DNA from 3 places in the Chryseobacterium sp. WLY505 genome. Region 1 is predicted to be linked to each of the others. Evidence: riboswitches for the same ligand, from Rfam matches in the RefSeq annotation. Region 1 holds a riboswitch; each other region holds the start of a gene.
What was found. Region 1 has a riboswitch for thiamine pyrophosphate ahead of pnuC (nicotinamide riboside transporter PnuC). Riboswitches for the same ligand answer to the same signal wherever they lie in the genome.

Region 1 (6,635 bases):
GTTCAATGACTATAAAATCCATCACTTTCCATTGAGTAGCTTCCCAATTAATCCTATTTTTGTCTGAAATTATATTAGAATCATGCAACTTTATACAGAACGATTACTTTTAAGGGATATTACGATTGATGACAAACAGGACATTTTTGATTACCGTTCCGATGCAGAAGCGAATCAATTTCAAGGCTGGATTCCTGAAACACTGGAAGAAGTAGAAAGTTTTATCCAAAGAAATACAAAAGAATTCAATCAGCCTGAAAGCTGGTACCAACTGTTGATTACAGATAAAGATTCAAAAGCAGTAATTGGAGATATTGGAGTTCATTTTACAGGAGATGAAAATGCACAGGTGGAATTGGGAATTACATTGAGTACCTTTTTTCATGGTAAAGGATATGCTTCCGAGGCTTTAAAGGGTGTTATTACTTATCTTTTTAATGATTTGAGCAAACACAGAATTACAGCTTCAGTGGATCCTGACAATACAGCGTCTATTCAACTGATGGAAAGAATCGGTTTAAGAAAGGAAGGACATTTCAGGAAAAGTCTGTTCTGGAAAAATAGATGGGTGGATGATATTATTTATGCAGTTCTTCGTGAAGAATGGGTTACAGAATAGATGCTTTTCAGGTATCATTTGTTTTGCTGTACAACGCAAAATGAATTTCCTTCCGGATCCAGAAGAACCACATAATCAGCATCGTCTTCGTAATTCCAGCCTGGCATTTTTCCAGCCCCGATACTAAGAAGCCGCTCTACTTCCTGCTGCTGATTATCCGTTATCAGATCCATATGATGTCTCTTGGGCTCTTCCGAACTGGTTACTTTTAATGACAGCTGTATTCCATCTCCCTCCTTTGGGATCAGAATGGCGAAATCAGCATCAGGCTCATTCTTTATTTTATAATGCAAAGCTTCACACCAAAATGCAATTGCTCTGTTTAAATCCACAACGCCCCAAACGATGGATAATATTTTCAATTTCATTTCAGTATTGTTTTAAATAATGAAGAATTTAAGATCTTATAACTATATTCTCAAAAAAGAAAAAATTACAAAACGGTATATTTTTCATAAAATGGAAGAAATTTTGTTCTTACAATCGTTAAAGCAACTAAACCATTGCAAATCAAATAGGATACAATCATTGTATGACACCACTTTTTAACTGTAACCGTAATCCAGTTATCATTTTCAATCATGGGATACATCTCATTTTTTAGGTGCATAATAACATGATCCTTCCTCTTGCCGCTTAATGAAAATAAGTCTTTCATAATCTTTGATAATCTTCTATTTTTTAGTTTAACAAGTTTTTATGTTGGCTTATTTCATGGTTAGTTTTATTATTCCAAATATAGTGAAATAACAAAAAATTACTTTATGACGCCAGTCATAAAAGAATATTCCTATGCGATAAAAAGTGTATTAACAAGCAATTTTATACTCAGAAAGAAAAATCCAGATCATTGGCAGAAGGTCTGAAATTAAAATGCATAGCAGCTGTAAAGTAATCACAAAACACCTGATATACTGCAGAATTAGTATCCGTTGCCCGGATTCCTAACTGGGTGTAGACCGTAAGGATCTGATGGGATAGTTTTTGAACCAGCTCTACTCCATATTGGTGAATTTCGTTTTGATATCCTTCGGAAATATCTTTGTGATCACCGAGTATATTTTCTACTTCTCCGGCAATTTGCAATACTTTTTCCAAATGCTTTTCAACAGACTCTGCGAAACTTTTGAAATGGATCTCAGGACGAATCAATACGGCCTCTTCAATAAAATGAGAAGCCATTCCCAAATAATTGACCAACAGCGTCAAGTCTGCAAAGACCCGGAACGGAATGCTGTCCAGGATATCATTGGTGAAAAAGATATCGTAAACAAAACCGTATTCTTCACTCACAATAGCATTTTCAACAGTGAATGAATAGGTGCCGCTGGCTTTCATTCCCATAGATTTCCAGTTGGGAATCACTTGAGCCTGTTCTTTAGGAATAATGAATGACCGAACTATTTCATTGCCATTGCCATCCAGTATTGGTTTCCCGTTTTCCGTCATCTTGGCATTCAATGTAAAATGGGTAAGATGAGGTGCTCCTGTTGCAAAATTCCATGAACCGTTGATCAGATAGTAGCTGTTGTCTATTTTTTCTGCAGTTCCTCCCACCATTCCGCTGCCACCAAAGCAGGTTTCAGAATGGGTGAACAATAATTCAGCAATTTCAGGTTTTACATTTCTGGAAAAATAATTGGCTCCGGCACACAGCGTCAGCATCCAGCCAAAACTGCCATCGGTTTGAGCCCATCCAAATAATGCTTTAAGTCCTTCCTCAAAACGATAGCCCAGCCCTCCGTATTTTTGGGGAACCCATATTTTAAGTAATCCTTCTTCATGAATATATTGCATTACCTCATCAGAGATTCTGGAAGCTCCATGAAGTTCTTGTCTGATATCTTTAGTGCTCAGCATTAGCTTTGGATTTAATCAATTTTTGCCACTCTATATATCCGGAAATAGCTACTAGAAATAAAAATGAGGTTAAAGCAGCATAGAGATATAATTCTTTGTGAATCATCAAAGGGATCGAAATGATATTGCTGACATTCAGTATCACCCAGTTTTCAATTTTGCGCCTCGCCATCAGCCACATTCCTGCCCACGCAAAAGCACTTACCAGAGAATCCCAAACAGGAACATCCGAATCGGTAAAGTGAGTAAGAAAAGACCAGAATAAGATAAAAGTACCCAAAACAATCCCTCCGGTAATCCATTTTTCTGTGGTGGTGGTAACAGAGATTTCCATTTCGGATTTTTGTTTCCCGAATTTCCAGTATAACCATCCGTAGATGCTCATGATCAGATAATAAAGGTTTAAGGTAAATTCAGCGTAGAGCTTGGAAGTAAGCATCACATACAGCGTAAGCAGAATCCCCGCGATTCCGAAAAGATAGTTGTTGACGTTGTTTTTACGGGCCAGTAAAACCTGAATGACTGAAAATAAGACTCCGAACCATTCCGGTAAGGTAATTTGTTTTAAAATGTCCTGCATCATACTAATTATTAGAAATCAAATGATGAGATGATCAGTAAGCAATCCCTACGCCGGTATTATCCGGATCAGGTGTGGAAGTATATTCCTGGGTATCATCTCAGCCACTGTTCTGTAGCACCCCATTGTTCGGCAAAGGTGCGTTTTTTTGGTGGAAAAAGAAAGGACTTTGGCTTTTTATTTACAGGATATGATCACGATTATAAAGAGTCGCTGAAGTAAATTATAATTTTATGGATACCTAAAAAATTATATTATGGACAATCAGGAAATATCAGTACTTAATGACTTACTTCACATTACCAACGACAGAAAGGAAGGTTTTGAAAAAGTTGATGGAAAAGTCTGGGAAATGTATCCGGATGTAAAAGATGAGTACGAACATATGATTTCGCAGACTAAAATTATGAAAAATGAACTGGTTAACCTCATCACAGAAAAGCAAGGTATTCCGGAGGACTCAACATCCCTGGCAGGAGCTGTTCACAGAACATGGATTGACATTAAAAATTCTTTTACTGTGGGAAATCTGATAGAGTCTACCTTAGAAAATGTAGTGTTTGGCGAAAAAGCAGCTATCGAAGCCTATCAAAATGCCCTGGACACAGGTGATCTCAGCCCAAAAAGTACTGAGATTGTATCTGAACAGCTTCGTCTTCTTAAAGATTCTTACAGACAGTTTAAGAAAATTGAAGAATACAAAAAGAAAGAATAATCTAAAAAACTCCTCTGAAAAGAGGAGCTTACTATAATCAAGAACAAAATAATATTTAATCAAATCAAAATTATTAAATACTTTCTGTTCATATTTATGATGCAGGTCATATAAGCTGAATATTATTTGACTGCATTTTTAGCTTTTTCCGATTCCTTTAAATGATGTTCAAGGGTCGGAAGGGTCTTCGCTGCGAAAGATTTTAATGAAGACTCTGTTCCTTCTGAAGACTCTTTTTTGAATGCTTCTACATCCTCTTTGTGATCACTGACCATAAGATCTGTATATTTTTTGTCAAAGTCCTTTCCTTTCTTAGCTTTCAGATCATCATACATCTTCTGCTTTTCGGCATCCAAAGTTGTTGGTAAGGTGTACCCTGTTCCTGAAGCCCAATTTTTGAGCTCGTCATTCGCTTTGGAATGATCGGTTACCATCATTGCTCCCAAAGATTTTACTACTGAATTTTCAGCGTTTGTTGCGGCGAGTTTTCCCATCATGACCTCCATCAGTCCTCCTATAGCTGCAGCATCTGCAAACTTTTTGTCCTGATCACTGAGAGTACTTTTCTGTTCTCTGGTGTCTGTCATTTTTGTGGAGTCGCTTACCGTCATTCCGGATTCTGCAGGTGCAGACATTGTGGTACTTTCCTCAGATTGACTCGTGGTTGTCGGCTCGTTTTTTTTGCAGGCCGTTAAAGCAGCCAATGCAAAAATTGTTACTACAAGATTTTTCATAATAATAAATTTTAAGTGGTGATATAAATGAAGTCAAACAATGACTTTGTTTATAAATGCAACAATTTATCTGCCAAAAAACTGATCACAACGCTTTTAAACCAATCATAAAACATTATGAATAAATATTTTACGAATTATTAACTAACCGGAATGTAAGATTAATGCGTTCTTTCATAGAGGTTAGAGACTTAGCAATACGGTGTTCCCAGTTTTGTTGAAGATCTCCTTTCATAATCAATAATGAACCATGAGGAAGTGGTAAACTGTATTTACTCTGATGATGGTCTTTTTTCCTGAAATCAAAATTCCTGGTATGCCCAAGGCTTACCGATGCAATCACGGGACGTTTTCCGTATCTGCTTTCCTTATCCCGATGCCAGGCAACTGAATCATTGTGATCTCTGTAAAGGTTAAGCAATACAGAATTGAACTGATAACCGGATGTTTCTTCTATCCTTTCTTTTAAGGAAAACAGTTCAGGGGTCCAGAGGTTATTCTCCACTTCACCATTTCCTGATGGATAATCCGTTTTCGGATCCCCATACCAGGCGGTTAAGCGAGGTGTGAGGACCATCTTATCGTACATTTTCTGGGTGCGTTGTTTCCAGGGAGCTGTTTCAAGTAAATGGTTTTTAAGCTGGTCTGCTTCGTCCTGGCTCAGGAAATGTTCTCTGTATTCCAGAAGGTCTTTTGGAAATTCGTACAGATCTGCTGAGTCGAACAGGCTAAGTTGTGTCATTTTTAAACTTTATAAATGGCAGAATACAGTTTTCTTTTATAATATAATAGTTTTGGTATTCAATTACAGTTCATTATTAAAAACAAAATTGATACAAATAATATCTACAAATATACTAAAACTGATACAAAATCAATCATAATAAAAATGCTGCATTTTAAACCTTTCTGGTTTTCAATAAAAAAAGACCTGAAAAAATCAGGTCTCCTTTTTTAAAGATTGTATTTACATTGCTTTGCTGTTAAGGTTGGTATCAGCAACTTTGGTTAACAGCTCATCACATTTTTTTTCTTCTTCCAGTGTGCTTAAAAGGTTTTTAAGACAATCCTCTTCTTTTAATACTTTAGCAAATGCAGCAAGTGTTCCATAGGTGGCGATTTCGTAATGTTCAACTTTCTGTGCTGCTGCAATAATTCCCGCATCTCTTACTGCTCCCGGTTCTGTTTCTTCCAGTATGCTCTTCCCCTCATCCAGCAACCCCTGCATAGCATCGCATTTCTTTGCCTGGGCTTTTTTCCCTAATGCTTTAAAGCATTCTTCCAATCTTTCAACGTGGCCTTCCGTTTCGGTGATATGCTTGTCGATGGCTGTTTTAAGCTTTTCGCTGGTTGCATTTTTCATCATCGTCGGCAGCGCTTTCAACAGTGCTTTTTCAGCCCAGTAGATATCTTTCAGCGCATCTTCAAAAAGATCTTCCAAACTTTTGGCTGCATTTTTTTTTGCAGGAGTTTTGGTTGTTGCTTTTGCTGTTGTCGTTTTTTTGGCTGGTGATTTTTTGGTTGCCGTTTTAGTTTCCATAATATAATAATTTAGTGTTTGATTGGTGGTAAATCTGCAACTATAAGACCATTTTTACCTGAAATACAAAGATGTGGTATCTAAAATTATCAGAGTATATAAGGTAAAGAATCAGGACAGCTGTTTACAAAGAATAAAAGGTCTGAAAATTTGTCAATCATTATGGTGTTTATTTTTTTACCCATACACTTACTGAACCCGGATTTACAGTAAACACCGCTTTCCCCTCTTTATCCGTATAAACTTCTTCATGACGATTCTTTAAAAAATCGGTATAAACCGAATCCGCATGTTCTTTTCCCAGTTCTATTTCTTTATAACCCTCTTCACTGTTAGACAAAATTACAATGCATCCCGGATGCTTTTCATCTCCTTCCCGTACAAAAGCCACGCAGTTGGGATGATCAAAATAATCGATCTGCTCACCATATGCAAAAAGCTTTCTCGCTTCAAGCAGACCAGGAAGTTCTTCAACCTTCGGCATGATGATATGCACTTCCTGTTCATCTTTTATATCAATATAGTCTGCGCCAAAAAGATCGGGATAAAAGATGCAGGGATAAGCTTCATCGGTAAGAAGAATAATA
Region 2 (6,635 bases), on a different contig from region 1:
CGCGTCATTACCCAGAGCAAGATCCAGCAATACCTCAATAGAAGGTCCTCCTTTCATATGAGATAACAGTTCAAAGGCAAATGCCGGGGAAATTTCTTCTACTACGGATTCACCCAGAATAATTTCTTTTAAAAATTTTGCTTTCACTCCCGCTGCACTTGTCGTACCAGGTAGTGTGTTATAAATGAAAAATTGAAGAGAATCCGGTCGGTCAGCATTACCTGAATCTTTAATTTGTGTAATGATTTCGCTTAGTAATTCAGCACCATCAATTGGCTTAGGATGAAGCCCCTGGGTTTTTCTTTCTTCAATCTCTTTGATGTAATCCTTATAAATACTCATAATAGAAGGTCTTTCAAAATTAAAGGTAGGCCTGCTTTTTCTTTACTGGTGTGTATAAATACAATTAATGACATTTTGAGTTCCCGCATTTTGATGCAACATTAACCGAATAAAGTCAGCATAATCTACACTTTTTCAAAAGTTTTTTAAAATTATCAAACAATTCAAAATGTTCCCAAAATTACGAAATTTTACAATTTTATAAGAATGAAATTATTTAGATTCTTTATAAATATGAATTTTATAATATCTATTTTTGGTCGTATTTTTGTAAACAAATGGAGAATATGAAAAATATCCTGAATGTTTTATGTGTTTTTATTTCGATTTTCGTTTTCTCGCAGACCAAATCTGTGAAGAAAATTCCCGTGAAGAAAGGAACAAAAAGCACAGTTAAAAAAGCTGCTGCAGCTAATAAACCTAATGCTGATCTGGTAGTGATCAACAAAGATCTTCCTGTCCTGATTCCTAAGAAAAAAGGAGATCAGTTCGGGTATGTCAACCAGAACGGGAAATTTATTATCCAGCCGGAATATCATATTGCTGTATTTTTTTATGAAGACTGCAACCTTCTGAATTCTCCTAATGAAAAGGTCAGAAAATTCGGAACAAAAGACTATGCCACGGTAGAAAAAAACATGATTTCTTACCGTGTAGACCAGTCTGGGAAGAGAGTATATCAATTCAAAGAAGCCGATTTTGGAAAGTGTAAATTTGAAGAATATAAACAACAGCTATTTCAGGCTTATATCCTCAATGGTTTTTACGGAATCATTGAAAAGTCAAAGTTTGTGAATGCTGCCGATTACAGACAATATCAGATCTATCCTCAATATCAGTATCTGTTCATTTTGGAAGGGGATGATGTGGCTAACCCGATGATTGTAGCTTCCAATAATGATAAATTCGGAATTATTGATGTTAATAATAAGATTATCATTCCATTTGAATATTCCAATATTAAAAGAAATTTCAGCTGGAAACTGGGCAAGATGTTTGAAGTGACCAAAGACGGCTCGAATTACTACTATATCGACGCCAACAACAAAACGTACTAAATAATTATTAATGATGAATGATGAATGATTTATTTGATAACTCCTATTTTTCATTCCATAGCATCCACGTATACCGAAACTCAATACCCCGAATCCCGCACCTCGTAACCCGTTATCCCGCATCTCACAACCCCAATTCCAATTCATATATTTTTTGTAATTTTGCGGCTGAAATAAAGGGGTGCTTTAACAGGCTGAGATTATACCCAATGAACCTGGAACAGGTAATGCTGTTTAGGGAACCATTTAAATAATTGATGGATGATTAGCGATAAATATTCGATAAGCATCAGCATCGTTTGCGATTTGTCAATTATCTCATAATCACCCCTTTTATTCATTAAATGTTAAAGATTTATAGAATGAAAGGATTATTTTTTTTAGGGCTTAGTGTAGGCTCAGTAGCTTTTATACAGGCTCAGAATAAAGATTCCCTAAAGGTGAGGGAAATTGAAGCAGTCAACTTTACCAAAAGGCTGCCGGTAGCAAAGGAAATCATCAATGTACAGAAAGATCTGGACAGTAAAAATCTGGGACAGGATCTTCCTATTCTTTTGAAAAATCAAACCTCCATTATTTCTACTTCCGATGCCGGAAATGGTGTAGGATATACCGGTTTTAGAATCCGTGGAGTTTCAGGAAGTGCCATCAATGTCATGATGAATGGTGTTCCATACAACGATTCTGAAAGTCAGGGAACGTTCTTTGTCAACGTACCGGATTTAACAAGTTCTGCCTCACAGATTGTCATTCAGAGAGGAGTAGGAACTTCCAATAACGGGGTTTCTGCCTTCGGAGCAAGTATTAATGTACTTTCTAAAGATCCTGAAGAGAAGTTTTATTTTAAAACAGATGACAGCTACGGATCATTTAATACCTATAAATATTCAGCTGAAATAGGCTCAGGGAAATTCTGGAAAAACCGACTTTCCGTGATGGGAAGATATACCCATATTCATTCTGACGGATATATCGACAGAGCTTCATCCAACTTACATTCTTATAATTTCACTGCTTTATTTGAAGAAGGAAATACGAAATTACGTTTAATGGCTTTTGGGGGAAAAGAGAAAACGTATCAGGCATGGAATGGTATTGATCGTAAAACCTGGGAAACGGATCCTAAATTCAATATTTCAGGAGCCATTTATGATGCCAACTGGGAGAATATTGTAAGTTTCTATGATAATGAAACGGATAATTACAGACAGAACCATTATCAGTTGCTTTGGGAACAGAAGTTCAGCGACCGCTGGAATCTTGAAACCACATTCCATTATACAAAAGGAAAAGGATATTATGAAAACTACAAGCAGGGAGACCCTTTTTCAAGATATAACCTTCCTAATATAACAGAAGGAGGACAAACGATAAAAGCTTCAGACTTTATCAGAAAAAAATGGCTGAATAATGATTTCTACGGAATGGTTTCTACCTTGTACGGAAAGTTTGAAAATTTAGATCTGAACTTTGGTGCCGTTGTCAATCAGTATTACGGAAGGCATTATGGAAATGTGACAGGAGTATTTTTTCCTCAGATTGATGAAAGCGAATATTACAGAAACCGCTCTGTAAAGAATGAAGTGTCAGGTTTTGCAAAAGCTTTATTAAGAGTGGATAATTTTGAATTCTTTGGAGATTTACAACTTAGGAAAATCAATTACAACACAAAGATTCTGACGGCTGGTGATGATGAAGGAGCAGATTTAAGTAAAAACTGGCTGTTCTTTAATCCTAAAGCCGGAGTGAATTACAGAATTGACGGAGGTAAAATATTCCTTTCATACGCTCATGCTCACCGTGAACCCAACAGAGATGACCTGATGGCGAATAACGATGTGAAAGCCGAAAAACTTCATGATATTGAAGCAGGTTTTGAAAAACAGTTCGGGATTGTTTCATTGACGGCCAATGTTTATTACATGTATTATGTGAACCAGCTGGTGTTGAATGGAGAATTGAATAATGTAGGAGCATTTATCAGAACAAATTCGGGGAAAAGCTATAGAAGAGGTATTGAGGTAGGTGCTTTGGCAAAATTATCGAAACAATGGGAGGTTTCAGGAAATGTAACGTTAAGTCAGAACAGAAACCAGGATTTCAATATTCAAAATGGAGATGTTCCTAAGAGCCTTGGAAATACCCAGATTTCATTCTCTCCGAATGTAATTGCCAATGTAAGCCTGAAATTTAATCCTACAAAGAATTTCCAGTTTGCTTTAATGAATCAGTATGTTGGAAAACAATATCTGGATAATACCGAAGATGCTAATCTTCAGCTTAAAGATTATTTCCTGACAGATTTCAATGCGCAATATCAGTTTAAAATTGCTAATAACGAAATTGCATTAAAACTATTGGTGAATAACCTGTTCAACAAGAAATATGTGAACAACGGATCTGTATATGAAGGACAGCCTTATTATTTTTCACAGGCAGGAACCAACTTTATGTTTGGAGTAAGCTGGAAAATACAATAGCAAAAGATCAGGGATACAGATTTATAAATTAGTTTTAGCAGTTTTATCCTTTTTAGACTTAAAAAAAGAAGTTTAAATAGTCGTATTCCTTTTTTTGTACATAATAATCAAAAGACTGTTTCGGCAGTCTTTTTTATATCCATTAAATATTACAAAAAGTCCCGAAAAAGTTATAAATTTGCTGCCAAATGAATATTTCAGCATATATTTTAGAATACTTAAAACAATTTGGAACTACCACAGTTCCAGGCTTTGGGGTGTTTTCACTGAAAAATTCTAAGGCAATTATTAATTCTGAAAACGGAAGCATTCTGCCTCCGGCCAGTCAGATTGAATTTACAATAGATTACGAAGTACAGACTGAAGATCTTGCTGCTTTTATTGCAGAACAAAAACAGATGTCTCTGGAAGCTTCCAAAAGTGATCTTAAAATTCAGACTGATTTTTGGAAGAAAAAACTTCAGGCCGAACAGGTTCTTGAAATTCAAAACCTTGGAACAGTCTTCATTGAAGAAGGGCACACTCATTTCAAGGGAAAAAGAATAGAATCCGGACGTCCGGACTTTTACGGATTGGAAGAGATTAGGTTCTCCGATATCAATAACGGGGAGAAAGTAAATACCACAGTGAATCGTGAAAAGGATTTTAAATTCAAAAAAACAATTCTTTGGATTTTCCTTCTGGCTATTCCGGTTCTTGGAATTGTATACCTGGCGTTTACCCAACAGGAACTTCTTTTTGGAAAAAAATCTTTCAAAAATGTTTCTGTACAAACCTCTACCCATAGAATTGTAAAAGATACGGTGAAAGTGATGGTACATACCCCGGAAACACCTGTTTCAGATTCTTTGAAAAAAGATTCATTAGTAAAACCTGTCGGAAAAGAAATGAAACCTGCTCCGGCTGTCCCAAACAACACTAAGACTAGATGGCAAAAATAAAAAAAGCGTCAGAATCTCTGACCATTATGACCAATATCGTTCTTCCGAACGAAACCAACTCTTTAAGAAACCTTTTCGGTGGTGAACTTCTGGCAAAAATGGACCGTTGTGCGTCTATTTCTGCAGCTAGACACTGTGAAAGAAGAGTAGTAACAGCTTCTGTAAACCACGTATCTTTCAACCATCCGATTCCGGAAGGAGGTGTAGTGGTATTGGAATCTAAAGTTTCCAGAGCATTCTCTACTTCTATGGAAGTGTATGTAGATGTGTGGTTGGATGACCCGATTAACCAGAAGAAAATTCATACCAATGCAGGGATTTATACCTTCGTTGCAGTAGATGAATTCAATCGTCCGATTCCTATTCCGGAAATGATTCCTGAAACAGATGAGGAAAAAGAAAGATTTGCAGCAGCCTTCCGTAGAAAAGAACTTTCATTAATCCTTTCCGGAAGAATGAAGCCTCTGGAATCTGTAGAACTTAAAAAACTATTCCAGGAACCACAGGAGTCTAAGAAAGATAAAAAGTAATCTTATATACTTTATCAATAAAAATGCTTTTAAACTTTGCTGAGTGCTAACGCCTTTGCGAGCTTAAAAGCATTTGTTTTTTCAGAAATTTGCGAACTTTGCGGTAGAATAAAATTGTAATCATTTAGGAATCTGTTCCTATCTCTAAAATCATTAATAAAAAATGAAGATACTTCTTTTAGATAAAAACCATCCTCTTATTACTGAACAGCTTTTGGCTCAGAATTTTATTTTAGAAGAGGATTTTACATCGTCTTATGATGAGGTTTGTGATAAAATTGAGAACTACGACGGAATTATTATCAGAAGCCGTATTCCACTGGACAAAAACTTTCTGGAAAAAGGGAAGAATCTGAAGTTCATCGCAAGAGTAGGTGCCGGAATGGAAAATATTGATATTCCTGTTGCTGAAAAACTGGGAATTCAGCTGATCAATTCTCCGGAGGGAAACAGAGATTCTGTGGCGGAGCACGTAGTGGGAATGCTGCTGGTGATCATGAACAGACTTTTTATTGCTTCTCAGGAAGTGAAAAACGGGATCTGGAAGCGTGAAGAAAACCGAGGAGATGAGCTATTGGGAAAAACTGTAGGGCTTATCGGATATGGAAATATGGGAAAAGCTACTGCGAAAAGACTTTCAGGATTCGGATGTAAGGTGATTTTCCATGATATTCTTCCGGGCCTTTCAGATGAATATGCCACACAGGTCTCACTGGAAGAATTGAAACAATCTGCGGAGGTTATAAGTTTACATATTCCTTTAACTTCAGAAACCCATTACCTTATTGACAAAACATTCATTCAGGAAATGAAAAATGATTTCTATTTCGTGAATACAGCAAGAGGAAAAAATGTTGAAACTAAAAGTTTAGTAGAAGGGTTGAAATCAGGAAAGGTGAAAGGAACTTGTCTGGATGTTTTGGAGTATGAAAAATCTTCTTTCGAGAATATTGAATCCGAAAATGAAGATCTAAAATATCTTCTGGAATCAGAAAAAGCGATTGTGACGCCTCATATTGCAGGCTGGACGCATCAGAGCAAAGAAAAGCTGGCTCAGTTTATTGTAGACAAAATTGTAGCTTCACATTGTTAAGCTATTTTAAAAAAAATAAAATGTAAAAGAAGCGGATTTACGAAATGTGAATCCGCTTTTTTATGATTTTTCGCTTGCAAGTTTTAATTCTCTATTCATTTATGTTAAATAATTCATAATATCCACCTCATATTTATTATTTATTTTGAGTTTTATTAAATTGCCGCTCATTTTTGAATCTCATGAAGACG
Region 3 (6,635 bases), on a different contig from region 1:
TATCCGTTCCTAAATGATCTTCCCGATGTCCTCCTTTGATGAGTAATGAGCATTGATTTGTATCTGGCAACAGAAGTTTTTCTTTTAAAACACTATATTCGTTATAATTAGGAGTTATTAAACTAAGCTTATTAACCGTACTTTTTAATTGATGAAGAGTTTCAATATCAAAAAAAGTGAATTCAGAAGTACTTTTCAGAACGGGATCCCACACGATTTTCACTTCAGGATTCCCTTTTTGAACTGTTCTTACAATCTTACCCAGAAATTCGGCATCCTTCACGAGCCCGATTTTAACGGCTGAAACGGGATAATTTTCCATCAGCACCTTAATCGCTTCAGTTACTTCATCTATAGGCCGCCATTCTAAACTCAGGCATTTCGAAGCAGTTTGCAAGGTTAAGGCGGTACAAACTCCAAGCCCCATCACTTTCAATTGCTCAAAAGTTTTACTATCTGATAATAAGCCTGCTCCCCCACTGGGATCGAAGCCTGCGATACTTATGACATAAGGACGTTCCTGCATTTTTTGAATACTTTTAAGGATTCTTCACTTTCCCAGATCGCACCTAATAAGGCTGCTCCATCTACATCTGATTCGAAAACTTTGGGAATATTATTCTGATCAATTCCTCCAAGGGCAATTAATTTGACATCCGGATTATTCCGGTATTTTATTTCTTCCTTTATAGTAGAATCCAGTCCATATCCTTTTTTAGAGATACTTGGAAAGAACGGGCTTATGAAAGCATATTCCCATTCTTTATCCAAAGTATTGTATGTTCCGATATTATGTACTGAAGTTGAAATTGTATTTTCTTTCATAAAAGATTTATACACTTTTTCCTTTCTATCAATCTCTCTGAAATGAAATCTTGAAATACTAAATTCCTTCCCAAGATCGTAATGCGTATGCAAAACCAGCTGTGAATGAAAGGTTTCATCAATCTGAGTGAGGAATTCAATCATTTCATTCCGGCTGATCCATGGTTTACGGATGTGAAGCAGATTAAGCCCTTCCTGAAACATTTGATTAATAAAATATGTTTCGTTCGGGACCATCAATTCAGGAGTGATGACCAGGATCATATATAAATTTCTTTTCCTTTTTCGATGAACTCCTGCGATTTATCCAGCATTCCCTGTTCGGCAGATTCACGAATTTCCTGAGTAATTTTCATAGAACAGAATTTCGGTCCGCACATGGAACAGAAATGGGCAATTTTTGCTCCTTCTGCAGGAAGTGTTTCATCGTGATAAGCTCTCGCCGTTTCAGGATCTAATGAAAGATTGAACTGATCTTCCCATCTGAATTCAAATCTTGCTTTACTTAATGCATTGTCTCTATATTGTGCTCCCGGATGACCTTTTGCCAAATCTGCTGCGTGAGCTGCAAGCTTATACGTAATCACCCCTACTTTTACATCATCTTTATTTGGAAGACCTAAATGTTCTTTTGGTGTTACATAGCAAAGCATTGCACAACCAAACCATCCGATCATTGCTGCACCGATTCCGGAGGTAATGTGATCATAACCCGGCGCAATATCAGTAGTCAAAGGACCTAAGGTATAAAATGGAGCCTCATGGCATTCTTCCAGCTGCTTTTCCATGTTTTCTTTGATCATATGCATCGGAACGTGACCTGGGCCTTCGATCATCACCTGTACATTGTGTTTCCAGGCAATTTTGGTCAGTTCACCTAAAGTTTCCAGTTCTGCAAACTGAGCCGCATCATTGGCATCTGCAATAGATCCAGGACGAAGACCATCTCCCAGAGAGAAAGCAACATCATATTTTTTCATAATCTCACAGATCTCTTCAAAATGCGTATACAGAAAGCTTTCTTTATGATGGAATAAGCACCATTTTGCCATGATAGATCCTCCTCTGGATACAATTCCGGTGACTCTTTTTGCTGTTAAATGAATGTATCTTAGTAAAACTCCTGCGTGAATGGTGAAATAGGAAACTCCCTGTTCAGCCTGTTCAATCAGGGTATCTCTGAAAATTTCCCATGTCAGATCTTCCGGAACTCCTTTTACTTTTTCCAATGCCTGATAGATCGGAACAGTACCAATCGGAACCGGACTGTTTCTGATGATCCATTCTCTTGTTTCGTGAATATTTTTCCCGGTGGAAAGATCCATAATAGTATCTCCTCCCCATCGGCAGGCCCATACTGCTTTTTCTACTTCTTCTTCAATACTGGATGAAACGGCACTGTTTCCAATATTGGCATTGATTTTCACTAAGAAATTTCTTCCAATAATCATCGGTTCACTTTCCGGGTGGTTGATATTATTGGGAATGATCGCTCTTCCCGCAGCAATTTCATCTCTTACAAACTCCGGAGTGATCTTACTTTTTGGAGTATTGGCACCAAAACTGTGTCCCGGATGTTGAAAAGCCATTTCTTTAGACACAGAATCTAGCTGTTCTATTCTTTGATTTTCCCTGATGGCTACATATTCCATTTCCGGAGTAATGATTCCCTGTTTGGCATAGTAAAGCTGTGTAACTTCTTTTCCTTCCTGTGCTACTTTAGGTTTATGATCATAGGAAAACCTTAGTTCATCCAGACGAGGATCGGCTAAACGGGCTTTGCCGTATTCAGATGTAATTCCGTCTAAGATATTCACATCATTTCTATCCAGAATCCATTGTTCTCTGATTCTTGGAAGCCCTTTCTGAATATCAATAACTGCATTTTCATCGGTATAAGGACCTGAAGTGTCATAAATGGTTACCGGAGCATTATGTTCAAAGCCGCCATTGGTTAATTTTGTGGGGCTAAGCTGTATTTCACGCATGGCTACATTGATAGGATGTATTTTCCCTTCAACATAGATTTTCTTTGAGTTCGGAAATGGCGAACATGTAATGGAGTGAGCCATAAGTATTGGTATTAAATATGAGAATTAACCGCCCTGAGTGGCAGTGATGATTAAAACTGAATCGTTGTTGTTAAGGATGGTTTCCGCCCAGACAGACAGGGGAATAATGCGGTTGTTGACAGCTACAGCAATACCTTTCTTTTTTCCAGGCAGCTCTATAGCCAGTAATGCTTCCAGATTTTCAGGAAGTACATCAAATGTTTTTCGGGTGTGGTTGATTATAAGTTCCATTCCTAATATTTTACATATACTTTAGGAATGGCCATTATTGTACAATAGAATGTACAGCAAAAGTCATCTACTTTTCCCTACGCTGGTATGATCCAGATCAGGTTCAAAGGGTAAAGTCTCAGTCTGTTGGTAACAGACACCCCTAAAGTCGGGAACGAAGTTAGACATTTTTTTAGAATGGGCAAAATCTGAAATAACTTTAAAGAAAAAAGACCATCTCAATTTTGAGACAGTCTTCATTTTTATTTTAAATAGTTCTTTAGTAAAAAAGCTTCAGGCTTCCATCAGAATTATATTGATTAGTCCAGTTTGATTGACTGAGAAAAAATTCGGAGCTATAAGGCTTAAACTCTTTTGAAATTTTTCTCTGAGGGTTATTTTTTGATAATGAAAAGTAGAAATACTCTTCAAAAATACCCAAATTCTTAAATGGATTTTGTACAGAATCAAAGTTATCAAATGTAATTTCATTCGTAATATAAGCATCAATGTTATTATGCTTTTCAGTTTTAACTGCCTTTTCTAAATTTCCTGAGTTATTATAAACAAACTTTTCTACGTAAGTCAAAATATAATCTTGCGGATCAGTTGGATCATACGGAACATTAGGATATTGTGTTAAAATTTCAGTTAACTTTCCTGAAGCATCATATGTATAGGTGAGATACTTATCCATATATGAATTATTAACCTGTGGAATAACTACTTTAATAACTCTACCTTGATTATCAAATTCAAACCTTCTTTCCTTCAACTGAACATTGAAACCAGGGTCAGAGCTGTAATCTTTCATAATTGCTGTATTTCCTGTGTAGGTTACCGCTGTATAAACAGATTTTGAATAAGCATAAGGAAACCCGGTACTTCCGGAAAGTTCCAACTTTCCTCCTATTTTTTTTATAATTCTTCCCTGAGCATCATATTCGAATATATAATTTTGCTCCGATCCATTAAAAACAGGTGACAAAACAGGATAATTCCACGATATTTTACTTGTATTTTCAGTAATCGTCTGTTGTGAATGATCAGGTGGCAATTCATCATTGTCTGAACAAGATGCCATAACCAGCAACGTGGTTAATAAAAGTGATTTGAATTTCATGGTATAGTTTTTTATGATATGCTTATTCTTCACAAGCTCTCCATATGGCATCATTCTGCGGAACAGGAGCTATGATTTCAATGTTTTCTTTGGTAACGGGATGAATAAACTCCAGTTTTCTTGCATGAAGGTTGATTCCCCCATCAGGATTGGAGCGCGGTGCTCCATATTTCAGATCACCCTTAATCGGAACTCCGGTCTTGGATAGCTGTGCTCTGATCTGATGATGTCTTCCGGTTTCAAGATCAATTTCAAGAAGGAGATAATTATCCAGTGTTTTGATCACATGATAGGTAAGAATAGCTTCTTTCGCCCCTTCAGTAGCTTTCGGAAAGACAATAGCCTTATTATTTTTTTCGTTTTTCTTTAAATAATGCACCAGTCTCTGGCTTTGCGGGATCATTTCTTTTCCAACAACTGCCCAATATGTTTTTTTCACTTCACGGTTTTTCACCATCTGCGTCAAACGGGAAAGCGCTTTGGAAGTCTTTGCATAGATCACCAGCCCGGATGTGGGACGGTCTATACGATGAACCAAGCCGAGAAAAACATTTCCCGGCTTAGCATCTCTTATTTTTATAAAATTCTTGATGGATTCTAATAGTGATTCATCTCCGGTCTTATCGCCCTGTACAAGCTGACCTACCTTTTTATTAATCACCAGAAGATGGTTGTCTTCATATATAATCTGCTCCTTCATACTTCTTCCGTCTATCTTCTTCTATTGGATAAAGACAGGATAATCCCTGCCAGAAGGCCTACCGTTTTAACCGCTGAAAGTTTTGACCCTTCCGGAATAAATGCTCCGAATACACAGATTGCTGCAGCAGCGTACATTGCATATACAAAGTTTTTATTCGTAAGCAATGGAGCCTGAATAAAGAAACTCGCTCCTATCAGCACATAGAATACTTTTCTTGAAAGCAATTGATTAATTTCCGGGGAGAACAGATTAAACCATCCCACAGCAAGACAAATTAATGCTGCGATAGATAATATTCCCTGGATAGATTGTTGGTTTTGCATAGATTAATAGCTTTCGTTTTCGTTTGGAAACTCTACACTTTTCACATCTTTTACATATTGAGAAACAGCTCCTGTAATTTCTGTGTAAAGGTCAAGGTATCTTCTCAGGAATTTCGGGCTGAAACCTTTGTTCATTCCAACCATATCATGATACACCAAAACCTGTCCGTCACAATGAGCTCCGGCACCGATTCCGATGGTAGGGATAGAAATACTGTCAGTAACTTTCTTCGCTAGATCCGCAGGAATTTTTTCCAATACGATAGAGAAACATCCTAGTTCTTCCAAAAGCTGTGCATCGGCGATCAGTTTTTCAGCTTCTGCCTCTTCCTTAGCTCTTACTTTATACGTTCCGAATTTATAGATAGACTGTGGTGTTAATCCCAAATGTCCCATTACCGGAATTCCGGCATTGATGATCTTTTTGATAGACTTGGAAATTTCTTTTCCGCCTTCAATTTTCACAGCATGTGCCCCACCTTCCTTCATCATTCTTACCGCAGACTCCAGTGCTTTTTCAGGATTACTCTGATAAGTTCCGAAAGGTAAATCTGCTACCACCAAAGCTCTGTCGGTTCCTCTTACCACACTTTGAGCATGATAGATCATTTGATCCAGCGTAATGGGTAATGTGGTTTCAAAACCAGCCATTACATTCGCTGCAGAGTCTCCAATCAAAATAGCATCTACTCCTCCTGCGTCAACCATCTTTGCCGTGGTAAAATCATAGGCAGTAAGCATTGTTATTTTTTCCTTGTCGAATTTCATTTTACGCAAGGTTTCAGTTGTAACTTTTTTAATTTCAGAGTGAACAGACATAATTTATCTATTTTTAAAAGTTAAAAAGTCGGCCTTGAGCCGACTTAAGTTTTTGTATGATTTATAAAACTACGTGACCGAGTTTCATGAGTTTGTCGTGATTTAAAATCTTGATATTTCTTCCATCTACTTCAATCAGGCTATCCTGTTTGAATTCCGAGATCAGACGGATGGCACTTTCTGTAGCAGTACCGATGATATTGGCAATTTCTTCTCTCGTTAAGGAAATCTTGATAAAGCCTTCAGGATCTACTCCCAGTTTCTGTTCCAAAAGCAAAAGAATTTCTGCCAGTCTTTCTCTTACGGTTTTTTGTGCAAGGAAAGTGATGGTATTGGAAGATTCTCCTAATTCGTATGAGATTTTCTGAAGCATTACGAAAGACAACTGTGGATCTACTTCCAGAAGATACATAAAGATATCTGCAGGTAAGAATACACATTCAATATCTGTCATTGCTTCCGCTTTGGCCTGGAAATTTTCCCCGCAAAGCAAAGAACGATAGCCGATGATATCTCCTTCTTTGATAAATCTTAAAATCTGATCTTTACCGAACGCTCCT

Region 2: another riboswitch for thiamine pyrophosphate. It lies ahead of RAH34_RS15505 (TonB-dependent receptor); the one in region 1 lies ahead of pnuC (nicotinamide riboside transporter PnuC).
Region 3: another riboswitch for thiamine pyrophosphate. It lies ahead of thiS (sulfur carrier protein ThiS); the one in region 1 lies ahead of pnuC (nicotinamide riboside transporter PnuC).

Annotation. Positions count from the first base shown of each region.
Region 1 covers NZ_JAVCWI010000015.1:49,167-55,801, reverse strand. Annotated here, with positions in the region: gene RAH34_RS20885 (GNAT family N-acetyltransferase) at 83-619, shown strand; gene RAH34_RS20880 (VOC family protein) at 634-987, opposite strand; gene RAH34_RS20875 (hypothetical protein) at 1,448-2,479, opposite strand; gene pnuC (nicotinamide riboside transporter PnuC) at 2,466-3,062, opposite strand; TPP riboswitch at 3,088-3,194, opposite strand; gene RAH34_RS20865 (PA2169 family four-helix-bundle protein) at 3,316-3,774, shown strand; gene RAH34_RS20860 (DUF4142 domain-containing protein) at 3,897-4,508, opposite strand; gene RAH34_RS20855 (alpha-ketoglutarate-dependent dioxygenase AlkB) at 4,639-5,250, opposite strand; gene RAH34_RS20850 (ferritin-like domain-containing protein) at 5,476-6,048, opposite strand; gene RAH34_RS20845 (alpha-amylase) at 6,218-6,635, opposite strand, start outside.
Region 2 covers NZ_JAVCWI010000007.1:163,973-170,607, forward strand. Annotated here, with positions in the region: gene RAH34_RS15495 (bifunctional aconitate hydratase 2/2-methylisocitrate dehydratase) at 1-342, opposite strand, end outside; gene RAH34_RS15500 (WG repeat-containing protein) at 630-1,400, shown strand; TPP riboswitch at 1,568-1,659, shown strand; gene RAH34_RS15505 (TonB-dependent receptor) at 1,763-3,880, shown strand; gene RAH34_RS15510 (hypothetical protein) at 4,069-4,821, shown strand; gene RAH34_RS15515 (acyl-CoA thioesterase) at 4,809-5,351, shown strand; gene RAH34_RS15520 (2-hydroxyacid dehydrogenase) at 5,515-6,444, shown strand; gene RAH34_RS15525 (serine hydrolase) at 6,627-6,635, shown strand, end outside.
Region 3 covers NZ_JAVCWI010000007.1:141,964-148,598, reverse strand. Annotated here, with positions in the region: gene RAH34_RS15445 (hydroxymethylpyrimidine/phosphomethylpyrimidine kinase) at 1-526, opposite strand, end outside; gene RAH34_RS15440 (thiamine phosphate synthase) at 502-1,089, opposite strand; gene thiC (phosphomethylpyrimidine synthase ThiC) at 1,086-2,897, opposite strand; gene thiS (sulfur carrier protein ThiS) at 2,922-3,128, opposite strand; TPP riboswitch at 3,186-3,282, opposite strand; gene RAH34_RS15425 (hypothetical protein) at 3,388-4,230, opposite strand; gene RAH34_RS15420 (RluA family pseudouridine synthase) at 4,253-4,930, opposite strand; gene RAH34_RS15415 (hypothetical protein) at 4,942-5,256, opposite strand; gene panB (3-methyl-2-oxobutanoate hydroxymethyltransferase) at 5,260-6,075, opposite strand; gene RAH34_RS15405 (Crp/Fnr family transcriptional regulator) at 6,137-6,635, opposite strand, start outside.